2 regions of the Adlercreutzia sp. CNCM I-6216 genome follow, and region 2 is predicted to be linked to the other one. Evidence: riboswitches for the same ligand, from Rfam matches in the RefSeq annotation. Region 2 holds a riboswitch; the other holds the start of a gene.

The links. A riboswitch is a leader RNA that binds a small molecule or an ion and turns the genes downstream of it on or off. The one in region 2 is predicted to bind thiamine pyrophosphate.
Region 1: it holds a riboswitch for thiamine pyrophosphate, as region 2 does, so the genes downstream of both, thiM (hydroxyethylthiazole kinase) here and thiC (phosphomethylpyrimidine synthase ThiC) in region 2, are expected to answer to the same signal.

What each region holds. Positions count from the first base shown of each region.
Region 1 covers NZ_CDSBIE010000010.1:40,137-47,512, forward strand. The annotation lists gene ACYVRU_RS09485 (ATP-binding protein) at 1-523, opposite strand, end outside; gene ACYVRU_RS09490 (MTH1187 family thiamine-binding protein) at 627-926, opposite strand; gene thiM (hydroxyethylthiazole kinase) at 989-1,879, opposite strand; TPP riboswitch at 1,958-2,079, opposite strand; gene mnmA (tRNA 2-thiouridine(34) synthase MnmA) at 2,262-3,371, shown strand; gene ACYVRU_RS09505 (FAD-binding protein) at 3,627-5,240, opposite strand; gene ACYVRU_RS09510 (helix-turn-helix transcriptional regulator) at 5,586-7,070, shown strand; gene ACYVRU_RS09515 (LysR family transcriptional regulator) at 7,109-7,376, opposite strand, start outside.
Region 2 covers NZ_CDSBIE010000008.1:1,895-9,270, forward strand. The annotation lists gene ACYVRU_RS08310 (CCA tRNA nucleotidyltransferase) at 1-327, shown strand, start outside; gene ACYVRU_RS08315 (sulfite exporter TauE/SafE family protein) at 324-1,073, opposite strand; tRNA gene ACYVRU_RS08320 (tRNA-Glu) at 1,150-1,226, opposite strand; tRNA gene ACYVRU_RS08325 (tRNA-Glu) at 1,280-1,356, opposite strand; tRNA gene ACYVRU_RS08330 (tRNA-Gln) at 1,378-1,451, opposite strand; gene thiD (bifunctional hydroxymethylpyrimidine kinase/phosphomethylpyrimidine kinase) at 1,629-2,486, opposite strand; gene ACYVRU_RS08340 (cysteine hydrolase family protein) at 2,611-3,207, opposite strand; gene thiE (thiamine phosphate synthase) at 3,323-3,994, opposite strand; gene thiC (phosphomethylpyrimidine synthase ThiC) at 4,251-5,600, opposite strand; TPP riboswitch at 5,590-5,715, opposite strand; gene ACYVRU_RS08355 (thiamine diphosphokinase) at 5,746-6,372, opposite strand; RNA gene rnpB (RNase P RNA component class A) at 6,551-6,925, shown strand; gene nrfD (NrfD/PsrC family molybdoenzyme membrane anchor subunit) at 7,023-7,376, opposite strand, start outside.

The DNA of each region.
Region 1 (7,376 bases), on a different contig from region 2:
ACGGCCACTGAGCCAAGCGGTTCGGCAGAGCGGCGGCCACGGCGGAAAGCGCGTCGGTGGCGCCGGTAGCGGCCGGAGCGGCGGTGCGAGCAGCCGGTACAGGAGCGGCTGGTGCCGGGGCTCCGTTCAGGGAGCGGCTGCGGGAACCGGGGCATCCGCCCTGGTGCGCAGGCGACGGCGCCGGCTTCGGAGCGTCGTCGATGAGGGTGCGGGCGGCCGAGCCGGGACAGCCGCTGCGGTGCTCGGCCGCGGCCGGAACGCTGCAAGCCGTCGCGCCGCCGTTGCGGGCGGCCAGGTGTGCCGCCACGGCAGCCTCGTCGTAGGGAGCGGCTTCCCGCTCGACGAAGGAGATGGCGTCGGTAGGGCAGGCCGGCAGGCAGTCGCCCAGCCCGTCGCAGTAGTCGTCGCGCATAAGGCGCGCCTTGCCGTCGACCATGGCGATGGCACCCTCGTGGCATGCGTCGACGCACAGGCCGCAGCCGATGCATTTGTCCTCGTCAATGTGAATGATCTTGCGGAGCATGGAACCTCTTTCGCTTCGTGTCGTATGTCGGGCAGCATCATAGCGGGTCGACGCGAAAGCGCAAGAGGCTCCATGTAGATGATGGAAAGATGTGGACGAACCCCTACTCGGCCAGCAGCTCTTCCACCTTCTCGACCTTGGTGTGCAGGGTGTCGGTGTGCCCCGGCCGGATGTCGGCCTTCAGGACCACCTCGGTGCGGATGCCCTGGTCGGCGAGGGCCATGGTCGCGTCGCGTACGACGGCCATGACCTCGTCCCAGTCGCCCTCGATCTCGGTGAACATGGAGGTGGTGCGGTGGGACAGGCCGGAGTCGCGGATGACGCGGATGGCCTCGGCCACATAGGGCGCGAGCTCGTCTCCCACGCCGAAGGGCGCGATGGCAACGGCAACAAGGGTGTTCATAGGGCGGCCTTTCTCTTTGGTTGCAAATGCGGCTTCGAGGTTTGCGGGCTATCGCTATGGGATTACGCGGCTGATGTGCTGGTGAGTGCCAGAGGCGCCTCAGTCACTTCTTCGGTGGTGAGGTTGTAGAGGGCATTGAGGAAGGCGACTTGGAAGCTGCCCGGACCGTCGCAGGTTTCGGCTGCGCGCAGGCCGGCCAGGTTGTAGGCGGCCGTTGCGGTGAGCGCTGCCACGAAGGGATCGGCCACGCAGGCGTAAACGGCGCATACGCCGCCCAGCGAGCAGCCAGAGCCGGTGATGCAGGTCATGAGGGACGAGCCGCCGGAGAGCCGCGCCACCTGCACGCCGTCAGTGACAAGGTCGGTAGCGCCGGAAACGGCTACCGCGCCTCCCGTGAAGCGGGCGCACGCCACGGCGGCGCGCTCGGCGGCATCCACGGAATCAGTGCTATCGACGCCGCGGGGGCCGTCGCCGGAAGCGCCATCGGCCGAGTTGCCGCCAAGCCCCCACAGGTCGGCCACGGCGATGATCTCCGAGGCGTTGCCGCGCAAAATGGTCGGCGGATTCTCGCGCACGGCCTCGATGAGCCGAGTGCGCAGGCTGCCGATGCCCACGCCCACCGGGTCGAGCACCCAGGGCGTGGCCGCGGCCGCGCAGGCGCGCGCCGTGGCGGGAACCGTCTGCTCGTAGACGGGCATGAGCGTGCCCAGGTTGATGTAGACGGCCCCTCCCAGGGCGGCGACGCACTCGCCCTCGTCGGGCAAATACACCATGGCCGCCGAGCCGCCGACGGCCAACTGGGCGTTGGCGACGAAGCTCTGGGTCACGGTGTTGGTGATAGAAGGCGCGAGCGGGTTCGTCTCGCGCACCTCGCGCACGGCGCGGGCCATGAGCGTCCGCAGTTCCGCTTCAGTGCGGGTGGGGGAGGCGGTGGTAGTGGAATGTTCGGACATGGCGGTTCCTTTCCGGAAGCCGGAGCGTTGTCCTGCGGGCCGCGCCAAAAAAGGCGCTCCCCGCAGGAAGCGCCCCTTGTGCTTGGCGAGCATGCTCCCTACGACAGTGTTAGCTGACAGGTTCGAAGGGTTGGGCGCCTGTGCCCTCTCAACCACGGGACGGCTTCGCGTGCCGCCGAGCGGTACCCCTGCATGCTTTCAGCTTAGCACGATGGCTTCGACGTGCGTGTGAGGAATTCGCTCGTGCCTTTCGAGAGGCGAAGAAACAGGGAAAAACGGGGAGAGGGAGCCAAGAGAGCTGCTGTGGGCCATCGTCAGGATAAGAGGTTGCCCATAGCGAAGGATGATTGGCGTTTCGGCGTGCTGTGTTATGATGCGCCCCATGACTTTCGAAGATGACAGGGAGATGGCTGTGGCGCTCGGGACGTCCGGCGTGATGGCGGCGATGTCGGGGGGCGTCGATAGCTCCGTGTGCGCGCTGCTGTTGCAGGAAGCGGGCTATGCCGTGCGCGGCGCGACGATGGTGCTGCGGGACGACCAGGAATCGACCTGCGGGTCGTCGCGCGATGTGGAAGACGCGCGGGAGGTATGCCAGCGCCTCGGCATCCCCCACGATGCCTTCGACCTGCGCGATCGCTTCGATGCGGCGGTGGTACGCCCCTTCTGCGACGCCTATCTCGAGGGCCGCACGCCCAACCCTTGCATCGCCTGCAATCGGTTCTTGAAGTTCGAGTCTCTCCAGCAGCGCCGCCGCGAGCTGGGGCTCGACTACGTGGCCACGGGGCACTACGCCCGGCGCCGGTGGGATGCGGCCACGGGACGCTGGCAGCTTCTGCGGGCATGCGACCCCGTCAAGGACCAAAGCTACGTGCTGTACCACCTTACCCAGGACACACTCGCCCACATGCTGTTTCCCCTGGGCGAGCTGACCAAAGGCGAGGTGCGCGAGCTGGCCCGTGCCCGCGGCCTCGTCACGGCGGCGAAGCCCGAGAGCCAGGACATCTGCTTCGTGCCCGACGGCGACTATGCGAGGTTCATCGAGGGCCGCTGTGGCGCGGACACTGCTTTCAATCCGGGGGAGATCGTGGATCGGGAAGGGCGCGTGCTCGGGGAGCACGCGGGGCTCATCCGCTACACCATCGGGCAGCGCAAGGGCATCGGCGTAGCGGCGCGCGAACCGTTGTACGTGCTGGGGAAGGATGCGTTCGCCAACCGGCTCATTGTTGGCTTTAAGGACGAGCTGCTCAGCGTGGGGGTAGTGGCTAGCGATGTGAACTTCATCAGCGGCGACGTTTGGCAAGGTCCGCGCGAGGTGCTGGTGAAGACTCACTACCGCCAGCACCCGGTGCCGGCGGTGGCCGAGCAGACTGGTGTTGACGAGCTGACCGTCGCCTTCGACGAGCCCCAGCGCGCCGCTGCCCCAGGACAGGCCGCCGTCCTCTACGAAGGCGACATCGTCCTCGGCGGCGGCACCATCGCACGGGCTCTGTAGCGTTTTGCGGAAGGATGCTTGCGGAAAGTCTTCCCGCAAAGGAGATTGGCGTGGATGCCAAACTCTCGTTTTTTGGCTCCGACTGGCCGTGCTCGGGTGTCGGACTCCCGTTTTTGGAACTAACGGAGTCCTTCGGGCCAAAGAGTGGTCGAAAAGCGACGGGGCGCTCGATGGCGCCCCGTGCACTTGGGAGGGTGATGCTGGGAGGGTGCGGAAAGTCGGGAGGGGGCCCGCACCGTTGCTGCGAGAGGCGGCCTACTTGCTGGCCACAGCGCGGCCGACGACGTAGCCTTGGGTGTGGCAGCGGCCGAGGGAGAGGCCGGGCACCGTCATGGGGTAGTCGGGGCTGCCGAAGAAGTTGCCGGCGCAGTTGCCGATGGCGTACAGGCCCTCGATGGGTGCGCCTTCGGCGTTCAGCACCTGCATGTCCTTGTTCACGTTCACGCCGTGAATGATAGTGGACAGGCCGATGTGGCGGTGGATGCCGTAGAAGGGAGGCTGCTTGATGGCCTTCAGGAACTGGGCCGGCTTGCCCATGTCCTCATCGATGCCCTTCTCGGCCAGCTCGTTGTAGCGCTCGACGGTCTTCACGAAGGCGTCGACGTCGGTCAGGCCGAGCTTCTGGCCGAGCTCTTCCAGGGTATCGGCAGAGAAGGTGTTGATGAGGCTCTCGTAGACGCCGGTCTTCTCGCCCTCGACCTCGGGCATGTAGCTCGCCATGGCCTCGGGCGGCAGGGCCACTCCCGGCCAGCCCTCGGTGTCGGCCATGTAGTTGCTGTCGAAGATCTGGCTGTACCAACCCTGGTCGGCCTCGCTGCGCAGGAAGTTGCCCATGACGGCCATCTCGCAGGCGGCCTCGTTGCAGAAGCGCGAGCCGTCGTTCTTCACGGCCAAGAACGGCATGTCGGCCATGGAGCCCGGGCCGGCGTCGAAGTCGTGCTGCACCTTGGAGCCGCAGGCGTCCTCCATGCAAGCGCCCGCCCACACCATCATCTTCTGGCCGTCGCCGGTCTTGTTCTGCTCCTTGCGGTAGATGTTGGCCATGGCCGGCTCGTAGTAGGCCATCATCTCGTCGTCGTTCTCGTAGTCGCCCGTGGCCACGATGACGCCCTTGGCGGCATTGAACTGGATGTAACCGTCGGCGCCCTCGGCGATGACGCCGGTCACGGCGCCGGACTCGTCCTGCACGAGCTGGGCGGCCGGGGTGGAGTAGAAAATCTCGACGCCCTGCTGCTCGGCCCAATCGGCGATGTCGCGCATGCCGTTGCCGGTGTTGTAGGGCTTCGGTCCGAAGTCGAAGGCGAAGTAGGTGACGTCGTAGCCGTTGATGTTGCTGATGTTGCTCGTCCACTTTGCCGTGGAATCGACCATCTGCGCGCCGGCCTGCTCGCCGATGTTCCACAGCCACTTCAAAGCCTCGCCGGAGTTGTAGGCCCACAGGCGCACCTGCTCGCGGTCGGAGAGGTGGCAGCAGTCGGCGTTGATGAGAGAAACCACGGCCTCCACGCCGCCGGGAGCCGTCTGGTCGACGATGATGGAGTCGCAGGTGTTGCCCTGGGACACCGCCGTGGCCTCCTTCTGAAGCAGCGCCACCTTCGCGCCGGCCTCATGGGCCGAGATGGCGGCGGGCACGCCCGCAGCGCCGGCGCCGATGACCACGACGTCGTAATCGCGGGTGTCGGCGATGTCGGTGATGGGCTCGGGCTTCACGAAGAATGCCGGAGTTCCATCCCCGGCTGCTGCTGCGGCCTCCTCGGTGGCGGCTACCGGCTGCTGGGGTGCGCAGCCCCCGAGCATGGACACGCCCATGGCGCCCGCGGCGGCCACGCCGCCGAACTTGAACAGGTCCCTGCGAGAAATAGTGCTCATAATTCCCTCCTTGGTGTATCGAAGGGGCACCGCGCTTCGGTGCTCCCGTGTCGGCCTTGAGCATTCCTGCCGACAACTCCACCATAGGGGTGCGAATGCTTGTGTGCATCGACCGCTGCGGGAATTAGGGGGCCTAATTGTGTAACCTGTCTCCCCAACCCTTTTATAACCCCCTTATATAACCCCCTATTTCGGGCAGAGTGGGCATTTGGGGCTCGTCGGGGAAGGGCGGACGGCTGGTCTTGTTCTATAATCGAATCTATCATCTATCGCTTTCCCCTTCAACTTTTTCGGAATGCTGGGAAAAATTCATTGGTAAAACTGCGCCTATAAGGAGGTTGCGACATGGCGTCCGATTGCGTTTCCCCGACCGAGAGTGCCCGGCCCGATGCCGCAGCAGAACGGGCCCCGCTTTTTCGGAGGCCCCGGTCGGTGGCTGCCGTGCCCGTGGTATTCCTCGGTCTCGGGTTGTACCGTGCCTGGATCGAGATCGTGTTTGTGGGAACATTCGTGGTGTTTCCTGCCGCTACCGTGTCGGCGCGCGACTTATTCGACTGGACGATGGTGGTCACCGCCCTCGGCTGCACCCTCCTTGCCCGGCGCATCGGCCCCTTCTTCGACAAGCGGTGGCCTTTCGTGCTGGGCTCCGCGATGCTCGTGGCGTCGACGACGCTGATGTTTGCCAGCTGCTGGGTGGCGTCGTTGGCGGCATGGGCCGGTTATGCCGCCGCGGTGGCGGGCGGTTTCGGCATCGCCCTCGTGATCCTGACATGGAGCGAGCTGTACGGTTGTTTGAACCCTTTGCGGGTCGCTCTCTACTATTCGGCCTCCATCGTCGCGGGTGCAGTGGTGCTGTACGTCTACCGCGGTTTCATGCTGCCGTGGTTGTTTGTCATGACGGCGCTTTTGCCTCCGCTCTCGTTCTGGGCGGCTTCGCGTGGGTTCGCCCATCTTCCTCCCCAAGAGCGTCCGGCCACGGCGTGGACGCGCTTCTCGGTGCCGTGGAAGGCGGTGCTGTTCATGGCGGCCTACGCCTTTGGTTACGGTCTCATGGAAAACGGCATGTACGGGGGCGTCTTCGGCCCCCATTCGGCGCCCGGGGCCGTGCTCGTGGCGGTGCTCGTGTTCGTCGGCGTCTCTTTCCAAGGCGGCCGCTTCGACTTCTCGCTTATCTACCGGTTCGCGCTGCCCCTCATCGTGGCCGCGCTGTTCCTGGTGCCGGTGTTCGGCGGTACGCAGAATTACGCGGCCGGTTTCTGTATGGCCGCCGCCTATACAGCCCAGTCTATCCTCATCATGCTGATCTGCGCCAATATCTGTTACCGCTATGGGGTCTCCGCTATCTGGCTGTTCGGCATCGAACGGGGCGTGCGCCAAATTTTCATGTGGCTCGGCCGCGTGACCGCGGCGGGGGTCGGGGCACTCGAGTCGTTCGGAATCGGCGGCGAGGTGGCGGTTTCTGCGCTGGCGGTGGTGGCCGTGGCCTTGGCCACGGCGGTGCTGCTCTCCGAGCGTGACTTGTCGAGCCGCTGGGGTGCCAACTTTCTGTCCGGCGGCACCGACTCGGCGGCGATGATCCGCAAGCAGGAGCTGGCGGATCGTTGCGACGAGATCGCGCGAACTTACAAGCTATCGGCGCGTGAGGAGGAAGTGCTGCTGCTTTTGGCCCAGCGCAAGACGGTGGGCATCATTGAGAGGGAGCTGCTTATCGCCAACGGCACCGCGAAGGCCCACGTGCGCCATATTTACCAGAAGCTCGACATCCACACGCGTCAGGAGCTCTTCGATCTGCTCGGCCTCGATGGCCGCGAGACGGGGCCCCAGGATTAGGTCGGCATACGCAGGGACGGCGGACGGGGATGCGTGCCCTACAGTCCCGCGAGGCCTATCTGGCAGCCTTCCACGAATAGGCTCAGCTTCTCGATGTAGCTTTGGGCCAGATCAGACAGCTGCCGCTCATTGTGGACGATGTAGCCCACGCGCATGAGCTCTTTGGTCTGCAAAGGCACGCTGGCGATGCCGGTGTACATCTCGCTGGAGAGCACGCCGGTGGAGATGGTGTAGCCGTTGTGGTGCGCGAGCAGGTTCGAGAGGGTGCCGCGGTCGCTTACGGAGATGCACTTTTTGTGGGGCAGC
Region 2 (7,376 bases):
CTCGGGGGACGCACCGACCTGTTCGCGGCCCTCTGCGACATCAAGCGGGCCGACGCCCTGGCCCAGGCGCCGTTCTGCGCTCCCCGAGCCGATACCGCCGACGAGCTGCGCGCCCTCATGGAGCAGATTCTGGAAGAGGAGGCCGCTTTCACGGTGAAGCACCTCGCCATAAACGGCCGCGACATCATGGCCCTCGGCGTGGCGGCCAGCCCGGAGGTGGGCCGTCTGCTGGATGCGTGCCTGGACGCTGTCATCGACGAGCGCGTCCCCAACGAGCGCGAGGAGCTGCTCGCCTTCGCGGAAAAGCTTCGCAGGGAGACGTCCTAGGCCAGAAGGTCGGTAACGAGGCGAATGGCGAACAGGACAATGACGACGAGCATGATGGGGCGCAGGATGAGCGCCCCTTTCTTGTCGAAGAAGGTGGAGCCGAGCCAATTGCCGGCGATATTGAAGGCCGCCGCGGCGAGCCCCAGCGGGATGAGCACCGCACCATTGACGAGAAACACCGCCAGGGCGGCGACGTTGGTGGCCAGGTTGATCGCCTTGGTGGTGCCGGCGGCCGTGCGCACGTCCTGGTGGGCCACGGCAGCGAGCAGCAGCATGAGGATGGTGCCCGTCCCCGGCCCGTAGAACCCGTCGTAGACGCCCACGGCCAGGGCGATGAGGGCCGTGGCCGCAAGGGCCAGGCGCGGGGGCAAGGGACGTTCGGCGAAACGGTCGAGGTTCTTGGAGCGGAACACGAGGAACGCCACGGGGGGAAGTGCCACGAGCATCACCACGGTGAGCACGGTGGCGTCGGCCAGAAGCGCCAGATTCGCGCCGATGGCCGAACCGACCAGGCCGCAGGCGACGCCTGCGACAACGAAGCGCTTCACCATGTAACCGAACAACGCATAGCGTACGGTAGCCACCAGCGTGCCCAAGGTGCTGGAGAGCTTGTTGGTGGCGATGGCGGCATGGGGCGGCAGGCCGGCAAAGAAGTAGGCGGGCAGGGAGATGAGCCCTCCCCCGCCGGCGATGGCGTCCACGAAACCGGCGATGAGCGCCAACGGGCACACGATGAGAAACTCCACGACGCCTTCCCTTCTCGCCTCTCCGCCACACTCGCCGGACGCAAAAAGAGCCGCCCGAGGGCGGCTCGTGAGTTCTTGGTAGCTCCGACCGGATTCGAACCGGCGACCTCCGCCTTGAGAGGGCGGCGTCCTAAACCGCTAGACGACGGAGCCACATGGGCGCTTCATGAAGCCGGGAGACGTGGCGCCTCCCGGCCCGGATTCCTTGGTAGCTCCGACCGGATTCGAACCGGCGACCTCCGCCTTGAGAGGGCGGCGTCCTAAACCGCTAGACGACGGAGCCACGAAATGCCACGCGAGAAAATGGCTGGGGTGGAAGGAGTCGAACCCTCACATACGGCACCAGAAACCGCTGTCCTGCCATTAGACGACACCCCAACATAACTTTCTCGCCACACCGCCCGAAAGCGGCGAGCGCAAGTGAGTATGTTACGGAAGCAAGCGCCCCCCGTCAAGCCCCAATTTTGGGAATTACGAAAAATGCGGGGAGCGGCCGCAACCGCATCGCGTGAAAAGCTCGCGCGAAAACCCCAGTACGACAGAGCTGTTCTCGCCCTAGCAGGGCATGGGGGTGCCGTACTGCCACATGTGGTCGAGGGGACCCGAGCCACGCCCCAGGTTCAGACCGGCCGCGAGGGCGCCGGCCACGTAGGCCTTGGCGTCGCGCACGGCCACGTCCACGGAAAAGCCCCGGGCCAGGCCGCAGGCGATGGCCGAGGAGAGGGAGCAGCCGGTGCCGTGGGTGTTGTCGTTGGCGATGCGCGTACCCCGCAGCCACACCGATTCGCCGTCGGCCATGCGCAGGTAGTCGTCGGCGGCGTCCGGCTCGTCCACCCCGTGGCCGCCCTTGATGAGGATAGCGGGCACGGAAGGCGCTGCGTCCGTGAAATCCGACGCGTTCTCCCAAACGGCGACGCAGCGGTCGGCGATCAACGACGCAGCCGCCTCCACGTCTTCCGAAGATGCGATGGCCCTGCCCGAGAGCACCTCGGCCTCGGGGATGTTGGGGGTGATCACCGTGGCCCGGGGAAACAGCTGGCGCACCAGCGCGTCCACGGCGGCGTCGGCGATGAGCGCCGAGCCCGACGTGGCCACCATAACGGGATCGACCACGACATTGGCGGCTTTGTGGCGATCGAGTCCATCGGCGATGGCGCCCACGATGGCCGACGACGACACCATGCCGATCTTCACCGCATCGGGCCGGATGTCGTCGAAGACGGCGTCGATCTGGGTGCCCACGAAAACGGGATCCACCTCGAGCACGTCGGTAACGCCGAGCGTGTTCTGGGCCGTGAGCGCCGTGATGACGCTCTCCCCGAACAGATGATGGGCGGCGATGGTCTTCAGGTCGGCCTGGATACCCGCTCCCCCGCTGGAATCGGATCCGGCAATGGTGAGAACCGCTTTCATGGCATTCCTTTCGCGACGGCGTCGACCGCTTCCCGAACGGCCGCATGAAACCATCATTTCACACGAAAGGGGCGCGCCTGCACGGCCGCCCCTTTCTGGCAATCAACCGTTGATGAGACGGGGGCTACCCCTCGATGAGATTCACGGCCTCATTGGTGTCGACGACCTTGGCAGCGTAGCACACCTTCATGTATTCGAGGCCCTCCTCCTGGTTGCCCACGAGGAAGGTGGCCGTGGCGTCGCCCACCACGATGATGTTGAAGTTGTTGAAATAAGCGTCGGCCACCGTGTGCTTCACGCAGATATTCGTATCCATGCCGCAGCAGATGAGGGTGTCGACGTCCAGCTCGTTCAACAGCAAAAGCAGTCCCGTCTGGAAGAAGCCGCTGTAGCGGCGCTTCTCCACCACGTAATCGGTGGGCTGAGGATCGAGCAAGGGCGACGTTTGGGCCTCGGGGGTTCCGGCGATGCCGTGGGCGCCCCACAGGGCCAACTCGCGATCAATGCCGGGGAGGTGGGCGTCGTTGGTGAAGACGACGGGCATACCGACGGCGCGGGCGGCCGTCGTGAGCTTGGCCGTCTGCTGGATGGCAGGCAGGAGCACCGGCTCGAGCGGGCCTCCCGTGGGATCGCCCAGCTCGTCGATGACGAGCAGCGCGCACTTCGCGCGATCGATGGAAGTGAGGTCGATGAGGTCGTTGTTGTTCTCGTCGCCGAGCATGGATGTTCCTTTCTCGCTAACGGGTCTTCCGATTCCCGTCCCGTTTCTCCCTGCGCGTTGCCCGAAGCCAGGAGCGCCGCCCCTTTCGCGGCTGCGGCAAGCAGGCGACCATGACTTAAATACTCAGGGTTTCGTCGATGATACGGGAAAGCTCGCGTGTTGCGGCCTCAATATCGTCAGCGGCGAAGATGGCGCTCACCACGGCGGCGCCGTCAACGTCCAGCTCGGACAGGCACGGCACCGTGGCGGCATTCACGCCGCCGATGGCGACGACGGGGATGTCCACGGCAGCGACGATAGCGCGGAACTCCTCGGCTGCGAGCACCCCGGCCTCGGGCTTGGTGGCCGTGCCGGTCACGCCGCCGACGCCCAGGTAGTCGGCACCGGCCGCCTCGGCTGCCCGCGCCTGCTCCACCGTCTGGGTAGAGACGCCCACGATGGCGTCGGGGCCGAGCAGCGCCCGCGCCCGTTCGCAGGCCATGTCGTCCTGGCCCACGTGCACCCCGTCGGCGCCCACGGCGAGCGCGCATTCCACGTCGTCGTTCACCACGAAAGGCACGCCGGCCGCGCGGCAGAGCGCGAGCAGCTCCTCCGCCTCGGCCCGCAGCGCATCGCCGGTCGCCTGCTTGTCGCGCAGCTGCACGAAGGTCGCACCCCCGGCAAGCGCTGCTTCCACGCACTGCGCCAGCGACCTCTCCCCCAGCCACGCGTTGTCCGTCACCGCGTACAGCTTCAAGGCACAGCGAATGGCCTCCGCCGACCACTTTCCACGTTCCCGTACAGGCATGTTCACTCCTTGTTCCAAACTGGGTGTTCGTTCTGGTCACTTTTTTCGAGTTGTTAGACATTGCGCAAGCGCGATGCCGAGCAAACAGGAGGAAACACTACGAAAATGCCTGGTCAGACCTTTTTAGTTCATTGTTTCCGCAAAATGCCCTGCTGAAAAAGTCTAACAACTCGATTTTTCTGCCTCAATAGGGGGCGAAGATCGACCCGACTCTGCGCCTCGCGCCCCATTCTCTTCCAACGCCTCCTTGGCGCCCCTACTCCGCATCCAGGTCGACCACGAGACCGTCCATGATGTCGTTCACGGTCTTCATGGCGCACATCTTGCCGCACATGGTGCAGGTGCCCTCGGTGGAAGGCGGGGCGCTCTCGAAGACGGCGCGGGCGCGGACCGGATCCAGCGACAGCTCGAACATCTCGTCCCAGGCCACGCGGCGCCGCGCATCACTCATGCGATTGTCGCGATCGCGCGCGCCGGGCACGCCTTTGGCGATGTCGGCGGCGTGGGCGGCGATCTTCGTAGCCACCAGCCCCTCGCGCACGTCGTTCGCGTCCGGCAGGCGCAGATGCTCGGCCGGCGTCACGTAGCAGAGGAAGTCGGCGCCGGCAGAAGCCGCGATGGCGCCTCCGATGGCCGCCGTGATGTGGTCGTAGCCCGGGGCGATGTCAGTCACAAGCGGCCCCAGCACGTAGAAGGGCGCCTCGTGGCACAGCCGCTTCTCCAGCTTCATGTTGGCGGCGATCTCATCGAGCGCCATATGCCCGGGGCCTTCCACCATCACCTGCACTCCGGCGTCCCAGGCGCGGCGCGTCAGCTTGCCAATTTCGATGAGCTCGGCGATCTGCCCGGCGTCCGTGGCATCGTAGCCGCTGCCGGGACGCATGGCGTCCCCAATGGAGATGCACACATCGTGCTCGTGCAAGATGGCGAGCACCTCGTCGTAGTACTCGTAGAAGGGGTTCTCGCGACCGGTGGCCTCCATCCAGGCGAAGATGAGGGAGCCGCCGCGGGACACAATGTTGGTAAGCCGCCCCGTCTCCTTGAACGACTCGATGACCCGGCGGTTCATGCCGGCGTGGATGGTGACGAAATCGACCCCGTCCTCGGCATGGGCGCGCACCACCTCCAGGAAGTCCTCGGGCGTGATGGCGATCAGCGCTTTTTCCAGGTAACCGATGGCGTCGTACATGGGCACGGTGCCGATCATAGCCGGCGACTTCTCAACGAGCGCGCGGCGGAAGGCGCGGGTCTTGCCGGAGTTGGAAAGATCCATGATGGCGTCAGCGCCCAGTTCCAGGGCCACGTCCACCTTCTCCCATTCCAGAGCCTCATCGGCCAGATCGCCCGAGATGCCGAGGTTCACGTTCACCTTCGTGGAGAGAGGGACGCCCTCCAGGGTGGAACCGACGCCGGCGGGCGCGAGGCTTGCGTGGTGGATGTTGGCCGGAATGGCGATGCGGCCGGTAGCCACGGCGGCGCGGATGTCCTCCGGCTCGCGACCCTCGGCAGCGGCAACGGCGGCCATTTGAGGCGTGACGACGCCGGCGCGGGCGAAGTCGATCTGCGTGATCGGCTGTGCTGCGTCGGCAGACTGGCTGTCAGTCATGAAAACTCCCTTCGTTGGCATTACCCATATCAGGTTTTGCGGGTCGGGGCGAATTCGGCGCCCCCTCTCAGCCTGCCCGGCCGCCACGCGGCTGCAAGCTCCCCAAGTCTATGGTTGTAGTGCCAGTATAGGGAACGGCACAGCGCTAGAGCGGCAAAAACACTGCCAGCGTGCCGCTTTCCAGGGCAATGCGGGCCGGCGTGCCGACAAGCTCGTTGGAAAGGCCCCAGCTCGTGCGGTTCGTGAGGGCCACGCCATCGAGGCCGTACTTCAGGCCCTCTTCCACAACCCCCGTGGAAACGTCGGTGAGCGAGAACACCGACACGATACCGCTCGGCAACGCGGGAAGGCGCAGCTCGCCGGGGCCGACGAGAAACGCGATAAGCTCGCGCTCCCCCACTGCGGCCACAGCGAGCCCCCGCTCGGCAAAGGAGGCCAAGAGCTGCAAGTTCGCCACCGTGTGGTCGAGCCGCCCCCCGAGCGCGCCGTACACCTCCACGGCATCGGCGCCGCGCGCGAGGGCCTCCTCCAAAGCCAATTCCATATCCGACGCGTCCTTCTCCGGCGAAAACGCCTTCACGGACATGCCCTCGGGCACGTATCCCAGCGAGTCGAAGTCGCCCATGGCCAGATCAGGCGCGCAGTCCACAGCTGCCAGGGAGGCAAACCCCCCGTCCACGGCGATGACCGCATCGAAGGCGCCCTCTTTCCAATGGGCGGCAAAGTGAGCGGCATTGAAATCCGATGCGCCAACTAATGCGACCGTGCTCAAAACATATCCTCCATTCACATTCACCATGTCATCCTTAAGCGAGCGCAAGTCGAAGGATCTCATTGCGGGGAGCCGCTAGATCCTTCGACCTCGTGCTGCGCGCTCCGCCCAGGATGACACGGTGTGTCACTCGTGTGGTTCGACCAGGGTGAAGCAAGTTCTGCTACAATACCACAGGCGAGCGAGCCAGACGGCCGCGTACCCTTTCAGGGTGCGAGGAAAGTCCGGGCTCCGCAGGGCAAGATGCCAGCTAACGGCTGGGCGGGGCGACCCGACGGATCAGTGCCACAGAAAAGAAGACTCCCCTGCTCGGAACATGCTGCGATGCGCAGCATGCGCGACACAGGAGAAAAGCTGAAACGGTGCGGTAAGAGCGCACCAGCGCGGCGGCAACGTCGCGGCTTGGTAAACCCCATCTGGAGCAAGCGCAAATAGGAGCGCCATACGGTGGCCCGCCGTGCGCTCGGGTTGCGTGCTAGAGGCGCGGGGCGACTCGCGTTCGAGATAAATGGCCGTCCCAAGACAGAACCCGGCTTACAGGCCCGCTCGCCTTTCTGTTTGCACTGCCTCTCCATGAATCAAAACGGTCCACTGCGACTACGCAGCGGACCGTTTTTAAGGAAGGGGATCACCCAAAGGGGTCGAGGGGGCTATCCGAGTAACTGCGACACCGCATCAATTACCGGGTCGGCATGAAGGCCGGCCATAACGATGATGAAGCGCAGAGCGCAGCCGCCGATCATGGCGCCCAAAGCACCCCAGAGCGTGGCGCCCTGGGCCTTGTCGGACTTGCCCACCAGGGCGACAAGCGCCGCCGCAAGGGGGCAGACCAGTCCAACCAGGACGACCAGCGCCCAGAACGGCAGAGCCAGATCGCCTCCGATGATGAGTGCGGCCGATTGGGCGGCAACGGCGGCCTCGTGGGACTCCTGAACCGGCGAGCCCGCCATGGAGACCAAAAGGAGGGCCAACACTGCCAGCTCCAACACCACCAGCGCCACGAC